Regions from separate parts of the Arthrobacter sp. 10L430 genome, predicted to be linked through region 1. Evidence: riboswitches for the same ligand, from Rfam matches in the RefSeq annotation. Region 1 holds a riboswitch; the other holds the start of a gene.
What was found. Region 1 has a riboswitch for glycine ahead of gcvP (aminomethyl-transferring glycine dehydrogenase). Riboswitches for the same ligand answer to the same signal wherever they lie in the genome.

Region 1 (7,209 bases):
CTCGTGCTCGTCGGAGTACTGCAGTTCACGGGCAACTTTTGCCATGTGTTTTTCCTTTACTTTTGAAAACTTGGTGCTAAATCAGTTGTGGCTGGGTTACAAACTGGCGGTGGCCGGGTTGGCTGGCGGATGAGCGAATTCCTCCGCGTGCTCGGTCGCGAGGGCGCCCGCTGAGCGGACGCGACGCTCCCTTAGACGCACGCTTCCGGAATCCCCTCACCCGCCGACCGCCGGGTTTCAGTTCTGGACGCCAACAGTTTTCGAAAAGACGTCAGTTCCGAAAGAAACCGTCGCTCTTCGATATCTTCTAGAGCCAACCCCCGGCAGGCGGTCCATCCACCAGCACCTTTGGCTTTCGAAGGCGCCGGTGCCCGTTGGTCCCGATGCGGCGGCGCGTCTCAAAAGGTGAGCTGCTGGCACCCTTCGGGGCTGGCATCCGGAAGCGTGCGTCTAAGGGAGCGTCACGTCCGCCCAGCGGGCGTCTACGCGACCGAGCACGCGGAGGATGTCAGCCCCGACGGGGCCAGCCCCGGGGCCGGGTACCGATGAGGTACCCGGGCGGGCGGCCTACTTTGAGCGCTTGTAGAAAGGCAGTGCGACGACTTCGAACGGCTCCGTTTTGCCGCGCAGGTCGATGTCCAGGGCCGTGCCGGGTTCGGTGAACTCGACGTCGACGTAGGCCATCGCGACCGGGTAGCCGAGGGTGGGGCTGGGCTGGCCGGAGGTGACTTCGCCGACAACGTTGCCGTCTTTGAGGACCGGGTAGTGGCCGCGCCCGGCACGGCGCCCGAGCCCCTTGAGGCCCACCAGCTTGCGGCCAGTGGTGGAACCGGCGCCGACTGCCTTGAGCTCGCTCAGAGCCGCCTTACCCACGAAGTCCCCATCCTTGGACAGCGCGACGACGGGACCCAGGCCGGCGGCGAAGGGGTCGCCGTCGAGGGAAAGCTCGTTGCCGTACAGCGGCATCCCGGCTTCGAGGCGGAGCGAATCGCGGGAGGCGAGTCCCGCAGGCGTCAGCTCCCCTTCGTCCGCAATGGCGACGATGGCCTGCCAGAGGGCGGCGGCGTCGTCGTTGTCCACGAAGATCTCGAAGCCGTCCTCGCCGGTGTAGCCCGTGCGGGCGAGCAGAAGTTCCTGGCTCGCACCGCCCACCAGGAAAGGAACTTCCACGGCGGCGTAGTACTTCAGGCCGGTGACGAGCTCGTGCTGCGCGGCGGGAACCAGGCGGAGGAGGATCTCCTCGGCCTTGGGACCCTGGACGGCGATCAGCGACGTGGCGGCGGAGACATCCTCAACCACGGCGTCGAACCCGGCGGAACGCTCAGCCAGGGCCTGGGCAACCACCTTGGCATTGCCGGCGTTGGGCACCACCAGGAACCTGTCCGTACCGCCTTGTGCGGTGTCCTCAGTAGCGGGCCGGCGGTACACGATGAGGTCGTCGATGATGCCGCCGTCTTCCTTGCAGATCAGCGAGTACTTGGCCTTGCCGACGGCCATCGCCGAAATCTTGCCGACGAGCGCGTAGTCCAGAAAGGCTGCAGCGTCCGGGCCGGTGACCCAGACTTCACCCATGTGGGAGAGGTCGAAGATGCCTGCCGCGCTGCGGACGGCGCGGTGTTCGGCCAGCTCGGAGCTGTATTTGAGCGGCATCTGCCACCCGCCGAAGTCGGTGAAGGAGGCGCCGAGCTTCTTGTGCTCTTCGTAAAGGGCGGTGTAGTTCTCAGACATGGGCGGATCCTCAGTTTTCAAACTCGGAAAGCGGCGGGCAGGAGCAGATCAGGTTGCGGTCGCCCAGGGCGCCGTCGATCCGGCCCACGGGCGGGAAGTACTTGTCCTGCTTGAGGGAGTGCACCGGGAACACCGCCTGTTCGCGCGGGTATTCGCGGGCCCAGTCGGAGCTGATGACGACGGCGGCGGTGTGCGGGGAGTTACGCAGCGGGCTGTCCGCCACGCTGAAGTCGCCGTTGGCCACCTGGTCGATTTCAGCCCGGATGGCAATCATCGCCGTGATGAAGCGGTCGATTTCGCCCAGGTCTTCGGACTCCGTGGGCTCCACCATCAGCGTGCCGGCAACAGGGAACGCCAGGGTGGGCGCGTGGAAGCCGTAGTCGATGAGGCGCTTGGCAACGTCCTCCGCCGTGACGCCGGTCCTGGCGGTGAGCTCGCGCAGGTCCAGGATGCACTCGTGGGCCACGAGCCCGCCCTCGCCCGTGTAAAGCACCGGGAAGAAGTCGTTCAGGCGGGCCGCAATGTAGTTCGCGGCGAGCAGCGCGGACTTGGTGGCGTCAGTCAGGCCGCTGCCGCCCATGAGCTTCACGTAAGCCCAGGAGATCGGCAGGACGCCTGCTGATCCGTAGTTCGAAGCGGAGATGGGCACGTCATTACCTTCGGTCCAGGTCGCGGCGTTGCCGGGCATGAACGGCGCCAGGTGGGCCTTGGCAGCGACCGGACCGACGCCCGGGCCGCCGCCGCCGTGCGGGATGCAGAAGGTCTTGTGCAGGTTCAGGTGCGAGACGTCGCCACCGAATTTGCCCGGCTGGGCGAGCCCCACGAGGGCGTTGAGGTTGGCGCCGTCGATGTAGACCTGCCCGCCGGCTGCGTGTATGGCGTCGCAGACTTCCCGGACATCGGCGTCGTACACGCCGTGGGTGGACGGGTAGGTGATCATGATCGCGGACAGTGCGTCCTTGTGCAGCTCGATCTTGGCGTTGAGGTCGGCGTGGTCGATCGTGCCATCTGCCGCCGTGGCCACAACAACAACCTTCATGCCGGCCAGGACGGCCGAGGCCGCGTTGGTGCCGTGGGCGGAGGCCGGGATCAGGCAGATGTTGCGCTGGTCATCGCCGCGTGAACGGTGGTAGCCGCGGATGGCCAGCAGGCCCGCGAGCTCGCCCTGGGAACCGGCGTTGGGCTGGATGGACACCTGGTCATAGCCCGTGATCTCGGTCAGCTGCGCTTCAAGATCTGCAATCAGTTCGCGCCAGCCCTCGGTCTGGGAATCCGGGGCAAACGGGTGGATGGACGCGAACTCCGGCCAGGAGATCGCTTCCATTTCGGCCGTCGCGTTCAGCTTCATGGTGCACGAACCCAGCGGGATCATGGTGCGGTCCAGCGCGAGGTCGCGGTCGGACAGCCGGCGCACGTAGCGCAGCAGCTGGGTCTCGGAGCGGTGGGTGTTGAACACCGGGTGCTGCAGGTACTCGGACGAGCGTTCGACGGCGGCGTCCAGGGAAAAGGCGTCCGTCGCCTCAACGGCCGTGGCACCGAAGGCGCCGAGGACGTCCTCGACAATTGCCGCCGTCGTCGTTTCATCGGTGGAGATGCCCACGGTGTCCGCGTCGATGCTGCGGAGGTTGATGCCCCTGGCCTCGGCCGCGGCGATGATGTCCGCCGCCTTGCCCGGCACAGACACGGTCACGGTGTCGAAGAAGCTGTTGTGGAGGACGACCAGCCCGGCAGCCTTCAGCGAGGTGGCGAGGGTCCTGGCGTGGCGGTGAGCGGTTTCGGCAATCGCCTTCAGCCCGTCCGGACCGTGGTACACGGCGTACATCGAGGCGACGATGGCCAGCAGGGCCTGCGCGGTGCAGATGTTGGACGTCGCCTTCTCGCGGCGGATGTGCTGCTCCCGGGTCTGCAGTGCGAGGCGGTAGGCCGGAACTCCTGCAGAGTCCTTGGAGACACCAACGAGGCGGCCCGGCATCGAGCGCTCGAGGCCCTTCTGGACTGCCATGTAGGCGGCGTGGGGTCCGCCGTAAAACAGAGGCACGCCGAGGCGCTGCGCCGAGCCGACGGCGATGTCCGCACCCTGCTCGCCCGGAGGGGTAATCAGCGTCAGTGAAAGGAGGTCCGCGGCAACCGTCACCAGTGCACCGCGCTCCTTGGCGGCAGCGATGACCTCGGAGTGGTCGAAGACGCGGCCGGAAACCCCGGGCTGCTGGAGGACAACGCCGTTAATGACGCCGTCAGGCAGGCCCTGGGACAGGTCGGCGACCTCCACCTCAAAGCCGAGGGCCTCGGCGCGGCCCTTGACGATGGCGATGGTCTGCGGCAGGCAGTCGGCGTCGAGCACCGTTTTGCCGTCGTGGGCGGCCTTGTTCTTGTTGGCCCTGCGCATCATCAGCACGGCCTCGGCCACGGCGGTTGCTTCGTCCAGCAGCGAAGCGTTGGCGATGGGCAGCCCCACGAGGTCCTGCACCATGGTCTGGAAGTTCAGCAGGGCCTCGAGGCGGCCCTGGGAGATTTCCGGCTGGTACGGCGTATAGGCCGTGTACCAGGCCGGTGCTTCGAGGATGTTGCGGCGGATCACCGGCGGGGTCACGGTGTCGTAGTAGCCCTGGCCGATCATCTGCACGGCCGTCTTGTTCTTCGCGGCAAGCTTGCGCAGCTCGGCGAGGGTTTCAACTTCGCTCAGGGCCGGGGCAAGCTCCAGCGGGGAATCCTGCCGGATGTCGTTGGGAACTGCGGTATCAACCAGAGCATCAACGGTGTCGTAGCCGACAGCCTTGAGCATGGCGTCGACGTCGGCTTCACGGCGGGCGCCGATATGCCGGTCAACGAAGGACGTGGAGGCTGAATTGACAGTCAAGGGAACTCCATAACTAAGGCGGCGCAGGGTACGCCACATCGATCGGGTTCCTCCCCGCTCTGTATTGGACCTGAGAGTTTCCGCGTTGCTGTGGTTTGCGCACAGCCCCGCTTGCACCGTCGGTGAGCACAGCATGTCCTGATGTTCGGGATCATCCCGGGACTCCAGACGGACAGCCTGCTACTTTCCAGAGTTGCCTTGCCGCGGCGGTACATGGGCCTGAGAGATTCCTGGGGAGGATTTGCTCCTACGGCGCCTGCTTGTACCTACTTGCAGAACTCTCCCGCCGCAGATCAAAGGCATATTCAGTTAGCGGTGACAACAGCCACAGAGGCTATTCTCCTATGTCCGGAACGCGTCCGCAAACTGTCTCGTAGCGGCCGGATGGTATTGCCGCCGGCGCTTTCAGCACCGGCCGGTCAGCCCCGGAGCCGCTCCAGCGCGGCAAGCAGGCTCTCGACGTCGGCGGCCGTCTCGGCAGCTGTCGCGGCCGGCCCGATCGACAGCATCGCATTGAAATACAGGCCGTCCCCCATGTACAGGACCGCCTTCGCGAGCCCGGGCCCCACATCCTTGGCGATCTCATCGAGCCAGCGCTGCTGAATATGGGCGAAACGCCGCCGGGTCTCCTGATGGGCCACCTCTGCGAGCCGCGTTGCCGCCACAATGACGCGGTCGAGGGGGGTGTCTGCCCACACTGAGGATTTGATGAAGTAGGCGGCCGCACCTTCGGGCGCCGTGGCCATGGCCCGGGCATCGGCCTCGGCATGCTCGTCCAGGCGGTCCAGCAAGACCCCGATCAGGGCCTCCTTATTCGGGAAGTGGTAGAGCAGGCCCCCTTTGGAGACCCCGGCGCGCCCGGCCACGGCATCCAGGGTTGCTGCTCGCTCGCCTACCTCGATGAGGAGGGATTCAAAGGCGTCGAGGACGGCACTGCGCGCTACTGGTTTTCTGGCCATGGCTCCCATCATGCCTGTTCTGGTCATTCGTTCGATAACTGTACCGTCCAGACGGTACAGTTAAGTTATGACCGCGTCCGCAGACCTCCAGCAGCAAAAGCCCACCACCCAAGCAGCAGCACAGCCCTCCCCCGCCAACGGCGGAGCCCGCGACTGGCTTGCCCTGGGTCTGCTCATGTTTCCGGTCCTCCTCGTGGCGGTGGACAACACCGCGCTGACCTTCGCCCTGCCGGCAATCGCGCGGAGCCTGGATACGTCCGGAGTGCAGCTGCTGTGGATCGTGGACGCCTACGCCCTGGTCCTGGCCGGGCTCCTGGTTGCCATGGGAGGCCTGGGTGACAGGATCGGGCGCCGCCGGCTGCTGCTGATTGGCACCATGGGATTCGCCGGAGTCTCGGCCGCCACGGCGTTCGCCCCAAGCGCCGAATGGCTGATTACCGGCCGTGCCGCACTGGGCTTCTTTGGCGCCATGCTGATGCCCTCCACGCTCTCGCTCATCCGCAACATTTTTCCGGACCCCAACAGGCGCAGGCTGGCGGTCGCAATCTGGGCGGCAGGCTTCTCCGGCGGCGCAGCCCTCGGCCCGATTTTCGGCGGCTGGCTCGTGGAGCAGTTCTGGTGGGGCGCGGTCCTGCTCGTGGCCGTGCCCATCATGCTGCCGCTGCTCATCTTCGGCCCGTTCTTCATTCCGGAGTCCAGGGACCCCAGGCCGGGCCGGGTGGACATGCCCAGCATCCTGCTGTCAATGCTGACCATGGTGCCCGTGGTCTACGGAATCAAGGAACTGGCCACCGAAGGCCCGGGCGCACAGGCCCTGTCCATCATTGCCTTTGGCATGGCCATGGGCTTCGTCTTCGTTCGTCGCCAGCAGCGGCTCGCGTCCCCGCTGCTGGACCTGTCCCTGTTCAGGAACAGGGTGTTCAGCACGGCCATCACAGCCAACGTGCTGGCGCTGTTCTCCTTCAACGGCTTCATCCTCTTCCTGGCACAGCACCTGCAACTGCTGGAAGGGATGTCGCCCTCGGCGTCGGGGACTGCCATGCTGCCCGCACTGACGGCCACCGTGGTGGCGGGGCTTCTGGTGGTGCCGCTGGTCCGGAAGATTCGGCCCGGGTTCGTGGTGGCCGGCGGCCTGTCGCTGAGCGCGTCGGGCTACTCCCTGGTGGCTTTTGGCGACCACTCCGCCGGACCGGCCCTGCTGCTTGGTGCACTGCTCCTCCTTGCCCTCGGCGTGGGTGCCGCCGAAACAATCTCCAACGACCTGATCCTAGGCGCCGTGCCGCCCGCGAAATCCGGGGCCGCGGCGGCGATTTCCGAGACGGGCTACGAAGTGGGCTCACTGCTCGGAACGGCCGTTCTTGGATCGATCCTGACCGCCTCGTACCAGAGGCAGCTTGCACTGCCCGCAGCCGTTACCCAGGTGGCGCCGGCAGACTCCGCGGACCGGGCCCGGGAAACCCTGGCGGGGGCCATGGAGCTTGCGGGAACGTTGCCGGCGCCGCTGTCCGAGGCCCTCGCCGCGGCCGCCCGGGCGGCCTTCGACTCGGGCGTCCACATCACGGCGGCCATCGCGCTGGTACTGATGGCGGGAGCGTCAGTCCTCTCCGCCGTCGTTCTCCGCCGGGTGCCGAGGGCCCGCTAAGGGACCGCGGAGGAGCGACGGCG
Region 2 (7,209 bases), on a different contig from region 1:
GGGCCACCGACGTCGTCGCCGAGCGCGGCGAGGAAGGCATTGCCAGGGTCCGTGAGCTAGCCGGTGGCGACGGCACCCATACGGTGCTCGAGTGCGTAGGACACCGGCCGGCGTACGACCAGGCACTCGGCGTGATCCGTCCGGGCGGTGTCATCAGCCGCGTCGGCGTGCCGCAGTACGAGGATGCCCCGATCGGATTCGGCAGCATGTTCGGCCCGAACGTCACCCTCACCGGCGGCCCGGCCCCCGTCCGCGCCTACATTGAAGCCCTGCTGCCCGGTGTCCTCGACGGCACCGTGAACCCTGGCAAGGTCTTCGACCGCAGCATCAGCCTCGACGACGTGCCCGACGGCTACCGCGCCATGGACAACCGCGAATCCCTCAAGGTCCTCGTCCGCCCCTAGCGCACGTCGCCCCCACTGCTATCCCCCACGAAAGGAAGACCTCATGGCTACATGGCTCATCACAGGATGCTCGACCGGACTCGGCCGGGCTGTCGCTCAGGCAGTGCTCGCCCACGGCGACAACGCGGTCGTCACAGCACGGAACGTCACCACGGTTGACGATCTCGCGGCCGCCTTCCCCGACACGGCACTGGCCCTGCCCCTCGACGTCACCGACCGGGCACAGATCAGCTCGGTGGTGCAGCAGGCCCGGACGCGCTTCGGGGGCATCGACGTGCTCATTAACAATGCCGGCTACGGCTACCGCGCCGCGGTGGAGGAAGCGGACGACGCCGACATTCGGCAACTGTTCGACACTAACGTTTTCGGCGCAGTGGACATGATCAAAGCGGTCCTCCCGGACATGCGCGCGAAAAGGGCTGGGTCCATCCTGAACATCTCCTCCATCGGAGCGCGCATCTCACCGGCCGGCTCCGGATACTACTCGGCAACAAAGTCGGCCCTGGAGGGCCTGTCCGGATCCCTGCACAAGGAACTGCAGCCGCTGGGCATCAAGGTCACCGTCATCGAGCCCGGCGCGTTCCGCACGGACTTCGCCGGCCGCTCACTCACGCAGTCAGCGACGGCGATCGAGGACTACGCAGAGACGGCCGGGAAACGGCGCAAGGAGAACGACACGATCCACGGCACCCAGCCGGGCGACCCAGCCAAGGCGGCAGAAGCGATCCTGGCGGTCGTCAACAGTGCGAACCCGCCGTCGCTGATAGTGCTCGGCAAAGACGCTTTCGACGCATTTGCCGCCGTAGCCCAGGCAGAGCGCGCCGAGCTTGACCAATGGCGGGACCTCAGCCTCAGCACAGGCGTCGAGGGCTGAGGTACGGGCTGCGGCGGGTCAGCTACGTAAACCGCAGCTCAGAGTTCGATGGCCCAGCCTTCTTGGTAGTCACGGTGGTCTCTGTAGGGGGCTGCCATACACATCAGGACGTATTCGCTGGTGCCGTCGACTTCGCTGCGGATGTCGGTGACGAGCGGGACGTTGGCCAGCATCTGTCGTTTCGCGGCGCATTCAGCGAGGATGCGGCCGGGGTTGAACCATGCGATGTAGACCCGGTCTGTGGCTTTGCATTCGAGGTGACCGGGTGCGTGGTCGGCGCGAGCGTCGAGCACGATTCGTTCGTTGGCGGAGTAGAGGGCTGCGGTGTCGCTCCCGGGTCTACCAAACCATTCCCAGGGCGCAGGTGAGGCGGCCAGCGCGATGGCTTCGTCTTCGGCGATCCGGGCTTCGAGGAAGGCGATGATGTCCATGCCCCAATCCTGCCATCCTGCGGGCACCATTTCTGATGCCCATCACGCCCGTTATCCGCCGGCGGGTTGGAACAATTCGACCACGTTGCCGGACGGATCTTCCCTCAGGATCTGCTGACCGCCCGGACCCTTGACGATGTCGTTCCGGAACGCGAGGCCCGCAGCGCGAAGCCGGTCCACTTCGGCCGCGATATCGCTCACGATCAGGTGGATGCGGTTCCATCCCCCCGGGGCAGGCACCGTGCCATCCGGCATTGACCGCCCTGCCGAGCTGGTTGGCCCGCTCAGCAGGAGCCGCAGCCGGCCGCGTACGACGTCGGCGAATGCCGGTGCGGCCCTCATCCTGAGTGTGAATCCGAGGTGCTTTGTGTAGAAGTCGATTGCCGCGTCGACGTCGTCCACCATGTATCGGACGCTGACCATGTCCGTAAGGTCGCTGGGCATGTCTAGATCCTCTGAACTCGTTTGGGAGTACTCGATTGCGTAAAGCAGGAACTGGATTCGCGTGTTCAGTTCGTCCGCCGTGCGGACGAACACCGGGTAATTGTCCTGGTCGGCAGCCCCTTCGGCCGCCGGGTCGGGGATGCTCCAGTGCACCCTCGCAGGCGGCCCCGGGAAATCGGGGCATACCTCCCGTACGCGGTCGCAAAGGCTGATCACATAGTCGAACCGGTGCTCTGCGAACTCACTCAGATGCTTGGAGCGGGCGCCGCTAATGTCAATGCCGCGCTCACGCATCACGCGTACGGCGTTGGGGTGCAGGTCCTTGGGGTGACTGCCCGCACTGACGGCTTCGATTTGGGAGCCGCCGAGGCTGGCCAAGATCGCCTCGGCCATCTGGGATCGGGCGCTGTTTCCCGTACACAGGAACAACACACGAACGCGTGGCTGAACCGGCTGAAGGCCAGGACCGCCCGCGGGCGGTGTCAGCACAGCGGGAACCAGCCGTAGGCCGGGGTGAAGCGCCGCACCGGCTTCGGCGAGCCGTTCGCGATACAAAGCCAGGTTGAGGCTGCAGTACGTGTCACGTCCGTCGGCCGAGCTGCGCCGCATGGTCAATCAATATATTTTGATTGATTTGCACCGATTTGATGCCGGCCGGTAGGCGCTATGGGGAGAGGCACCAAACGCAGGACGACGACGGTAGGACATCCCGCCGTCGTCCACTTTGCATGCGGTTCTGAGCCCTGTTCGTCGGAAGCGCCCCGGGGTTACGATGCCGTGTGACCTTCACCCACGGCTACGCGGACAACGACGGCCTTCTCATGTACTACGAGGTCCACGGCCGGGTGGTGCCCGGCCAGCCGCCGCTGCTCCTCATCCCGGGAGGCGGCTCCACCATCGGCACCAACTTCAGCGAACTCATCCCGCTGCTGGCCGAACAGCGCCAGGTGATTGCCGTTGAGGAGGAGGGCCATGGCCGCACCCAGCCGACCCGCCGCCCCCTCACCGCCGGGAACTCCGCCGGCGACATCCTCGCCGTTTTGGAGCAGCTCAACGTGGAAACCGTGGATGTGCTGGGATTCAGCGCCGGCGGCCACACCGCCATCGCGCTGGCACTAGGGCATCCCGCCGCGGTCCGGCGCCTCATCGCCGCCTCTACGTTTGTGAGCCGCGATGCCGTGCCGGACGAGTTCTGGGACGGCATGGCGAAGGCCACCCTGGACGACATGCCCGACACCTACAAGGATGCCGACCGCAGTCTCAATCCCGAACCGGGCCACCTGGAGCGACTCTTCGAACTGGACAGCCGGCGCATCCTGGACTTCGCCGGCTGGTCCGACGACGAGCTGCGCACCATCAAAGCCTCCACGCTGGTGGTGAGCGCAGACCGCGACGTTGCCACTGCCGAGCACGCCGCGAGGATTGCCAGCGTCATCCCGGGCGCCCGCCTGCTGGTCATCCCCGGTGGCCACGGCGATTACCTCGGGGAGCTGGCGGCCAGTGCCGGGGACCTCCGGACGATGCATGCCACAGTCCCGTTCCTGCTGCGGTTCCTCGACGACTGAGTCTTGTTGTAGGGGAGCGGCACCCAAAGCAAGCGGACGACGGCGGAACGTCCCGCCGTCGTCCGCTTTGCTGCCCTGCTGGCGGCTTTCTCGAGGCTGCAAAAGGACTCATTTGACGTATATTTTGCATCCAGGCCGGAGAGCAGATAATGTGTGAGCCGTGTCACCCACCAGTGGCACGGCTTATGATCTGCGGCGGGAGAGTCCTGCCGGTACGTTCAGCAGGCGCCGTAGGAGCAAATCCTCCCCAGGAATCTCTCAGGCCCACGTACCGCCGCGGCAAGGCAACTCTGGAAAGCAGTCCGGGAAACCGGGCTCACCGACGGTGCAAGTGGCGCCTGCTAACAGCAGGCAAAGCGGAAACTCTCAGGTCCAATACAGAGCGGGGAGGAACCCGAATCATCGTGGCACTCCAGTGCCACCTGAATTATGGAGTTCCTCACATGACGATCCAGTCGTCCCCGTCCACATTCGCAGACCGCCACATCGGCGCCCGCCGCCAAACAGACATCGACACCATGCTCAAGGCTGTCGGCTACGACAGCGTGGATGGCCTCGTCGACACTGCAGTCCCCGATTCCATCCGCCAGGAAAAGCCTCTCAGCCTGGACAGCGCCCTCAGCGAAGTTGAAGTGCTCGCCGGGCTGCGCAAGCTGGCTTCCAAGAATAAGACGGCCGTGCAGATGATCGGCCAGGGCTACTACGACACCGTCACGCCGCCGGTCATCCGCCGCAACATCCTCGAAGCCCCGGCCTGGTACACGGCCTACACGCCGTACCAGCCGGAAATCTCCCAGGGCCGGCTCGAGGCGCTGCTGAACTTCCAGACCATGGTCCAGGACTTGACGGCACTGCCGGTCGCCAACGCGTCCCTGCTGGACGAGGCCACCGCCGTCGCCGAAGCCGTGTTGCTGATGCGCCGCGCCAACAAGAACAAGACGGCCCGCGACGGCAAGACCGTTATCGACGCCGACTGCCTGCCGCAGACCATCGCCATCGTGCAGGGCCGCGCCGAAGCACTTGGTTTCGAGGTGGAGGTTGCCGACCTGTCCCAGGGCCTGCCCGACGGTGACATCAACGGGGTCGTACTCCAGCAGCCCGGGGTTTCCGGCCGGGTGTGGAACCAGTCCGGTGTGATTGCAGAGGCGAAGGAACGGGGCGCGCTGGTCACCGTGGCAGCCGACCTTCTGGCCCTGACGCTGATTACCCCTCCCGGTGAGCAGGGCGCCGACATCGCCGTCGGCTCCACGCAGCGACTGGGCGTCCCGCTGTTCTTCGGCGGCCCGCACGCGGCCTACATGGCGGTGCGCGAAGGCATGGAACGCACGCTGCCTGGCCGTATAGTCGGCGTCTCCAAGGACAACGCCGGCGTCCCCGCCTACCGCCTGGCCCTGCAGACGCGCGAGCAGCATATCCGCCGCGAAAAGGCCACCTCCAACATCTGCACCGCGCAGGCCCTGCTGGCCATCGTCTCCTCGATGTATGCCGTCTACCACGGCCCCGACGGCCTGAAGGCGATTGCCGAGACCGTCCACAACAACGCCAGGGCCCTCGCCGCCACGTTGAAGGTCGCTGGCCGGGAACTGGTCAGTGAATCCTTCTTCGACACCGTCACGGTCCGCGTGCCCGGCAAGGCCCGGAAGGTCATTACCGCTGCCGAGGCCCGGGGCATCAACCTGCGCTTTATCGATGCGGACACGGTTGGCGTGTCAGTCGATGAGACGACGACGGCGGAGGTCCTCTCCGCGGTGGTCGTCGCCTTTGGCGCCGGTCCGGTGGTGGCGGCCAAGGGTTTCGAACTGCCCGAGACTGTGCTGCGTTCTTCCGATTTCCTGCAGCACCCGGTGTTTAACACCCACCGCTCCGAGACCCAACTGCTGCGCTACATCCGCAAGCTCTCGGACCGGGACCTCGCCCTGGACCGCACCATGATCCCGCTGGGCTCGTGCACCATGAAGCTGAACGCCACCGCCGAGATGGAGGCCATCTCCTGGCCGGAGTTCGCCTCCATCCACCCGTTCGCCCCGGATTCCCAGACCGAAGGCTGGCGGGAACTGATCGGCGGCCTGGAAGCCGACCTCGCCGAAATCACCGGCTACGACCAGGTGTCCATCCAGCCGAACGCCGGTTCCCAGGGCGAGCTTGCGGGCCTGCTGGCAATCCGCGGCTACCACCTCTCCCGCGGCGACGACCAGCGCAACGTGTGCCTGATCCCGGCCTCGGCCCACGGCACCAACGCGGCCTCCGCCGTCCTGGCCGGAATGAAGGTTGTTGTAGTCGCCACGGCGGCCGACGGCACGATCGACCACGCCGACCTCAACGCCAAAATCGAGGCCAACAAGGACGTCCTGTCCGCGATCATGATCACCTACCCGTCCACCCACGGCGTGTACGACGCCGATGTGCGTGAGGTCTGTGACTCGGTGCATGCGGCCGGCGGCCAGGTCTACGTCGACGGCGCCAACCTCAACGCCCTCGTGGGGCTCGCCCAGCCTGGCAAGTTCGGCGGCGACGTGTCCCACCTGAACCTGCACAAGACCTTCTGCATCCCGCACGGCGGCGGCGGCCCGGGCGTCGGTCCGGTCGCTGCCAAGGCCCACCTGGCGCCGTTCATGCCGGGCGACGCCAACAAGGCCGCTCACGAGGCAGGGCATGGTGTGGCGATCTCGGCTTCGCGCTTCGGCTCGGCCGGTGTGCTGCCCATCTCCTGGGCCTACGTGAAGCTCATGGGCGGGGAGGGCCTGACTGAGGCCACCAAGTCTGCGCTGCTCGCGGCGAACTACATTGCTTCCCGCCTGAACGAGTTCTTCCCGGTGCTGTACACCGGCGAAGGCGGACTCGTGGCGCACGAGTGCATCCTGGACCTGCGAGAACTGACGGCCAGGACCGGCGTCACCGCGGAAGACGTGGCCAAGCGCCTGATCGACTACGGCTTCCACGCGCCCACCCTGGCGTTCCCCGTTGCCGGCACGCTGATGGTGGAACCCACCGAGTCCGAGGACCTCGCGGAGATCGACCGCTTCATCGACGCGATGATCACCATCCACGCCGAGATCGAACAGGTCGCCGCCGGGGACTTCACACTCGCGGACAGCCCGCTGCGCAATGCACCGCACACCGCTGCCGCCGTCATCAGCACCGACTGGGCCCGCAAGTACCCACGCGAGCAGGCTGTCTTCCCGGTCCCGACGCTGAAGCAGGACAAGTACTTCCCTCCGGTAGGCCGGATCGACGGCGCGGCAGGGGACCGCAACCTGGTCTGCTCCTGCCCACCTCTTTCCGAGTTTGAAAACTAAGGATTTCTGATGACTGAGAACTACACCGCGCTCTACGAAGAGCACAAGAAGGCCGGCGCCTCCTTCACCGACTTCGGCGGCTGGCAGATGCCCCTGAAGTACTCCTCTGAGCTGGCCGAGCACCACGCCGTGCGCAACGCTGCCGGCCTGTTCGACCTCTCCCACATGGGCGAAGTCTGGGTCACCGGCCCGGAC

Region 2: it holds a riboswitch for glycine, as region 1 does, so the genes downstream of both, gcvP (aminomethyl-transferring glycine dehydrogenase) here and gcvP (aminomethyl-transferring glycine dehydrogenase) in region 1, are expected to answer to the same signal.

What each region holds. Positions count from the first base shown of each region.
Region 1 covers NZ_JBFTJD010000029.1:12,641-19,849, reverse strand. Annotated here, with positions in the region: gene gcvH (glycine cleavage system protein GcvH) at 1-45, opposite strand, end outside; gene gcvT (glycine cleavage system aminomethyltransferase GcvT) at 568-1,728, opposite strand; gene gcvP (aminomethyl-transferring glycine dehydrogenase) at 1,739-4,585, opposite strand; glycine riboswitch at 4,783-4,881, opposite strand; gene AC1DDG_RS18890 (TetR/AcrR family transcriptional regulator) at 5,005-5,544, opposite strand; gene AC1DDG_RS18885 (MFS transporter) at 5,612-7,186, shown strand.
Region 2 covers NZ_JBFTJD010000019.1:5,323-12,531, reverse strand. Annotated here, with positions in the region: gene AC1DDG_RS15635 (alcohol dehydrogenase catalytic domain-containing protein) at 1-404, shown strand, start outside; gene AC1DDG_RS15630 (oxidoreductase) at 448-1,278, shown strand; gene AC1DDG_RS15625 (DUF6221 family protein) at 1,317-1,709, opposite strand; gene AC1DDG_RS15620 (arsenate reductase/protein-tyrosine-phosphatase family protein) at 1,761-2,762, opposite strand; gene AC1DDG_RS15615 (alpha/beta fold hydrolase) at 2,933-3,718, shown strand; glycine riboswitch at 3,905-4,002, shown strand; glycine riboswitch at 4,004-4,109, shown strand; gene gcvP (aminomethyl-transferring glycine dehydrogenase) at 4,162-7,014, shown strand; gene gcvT (glycine cleavage system aminomethyltransferase GcvT) at 7,024-7,209, shown strand, end outside.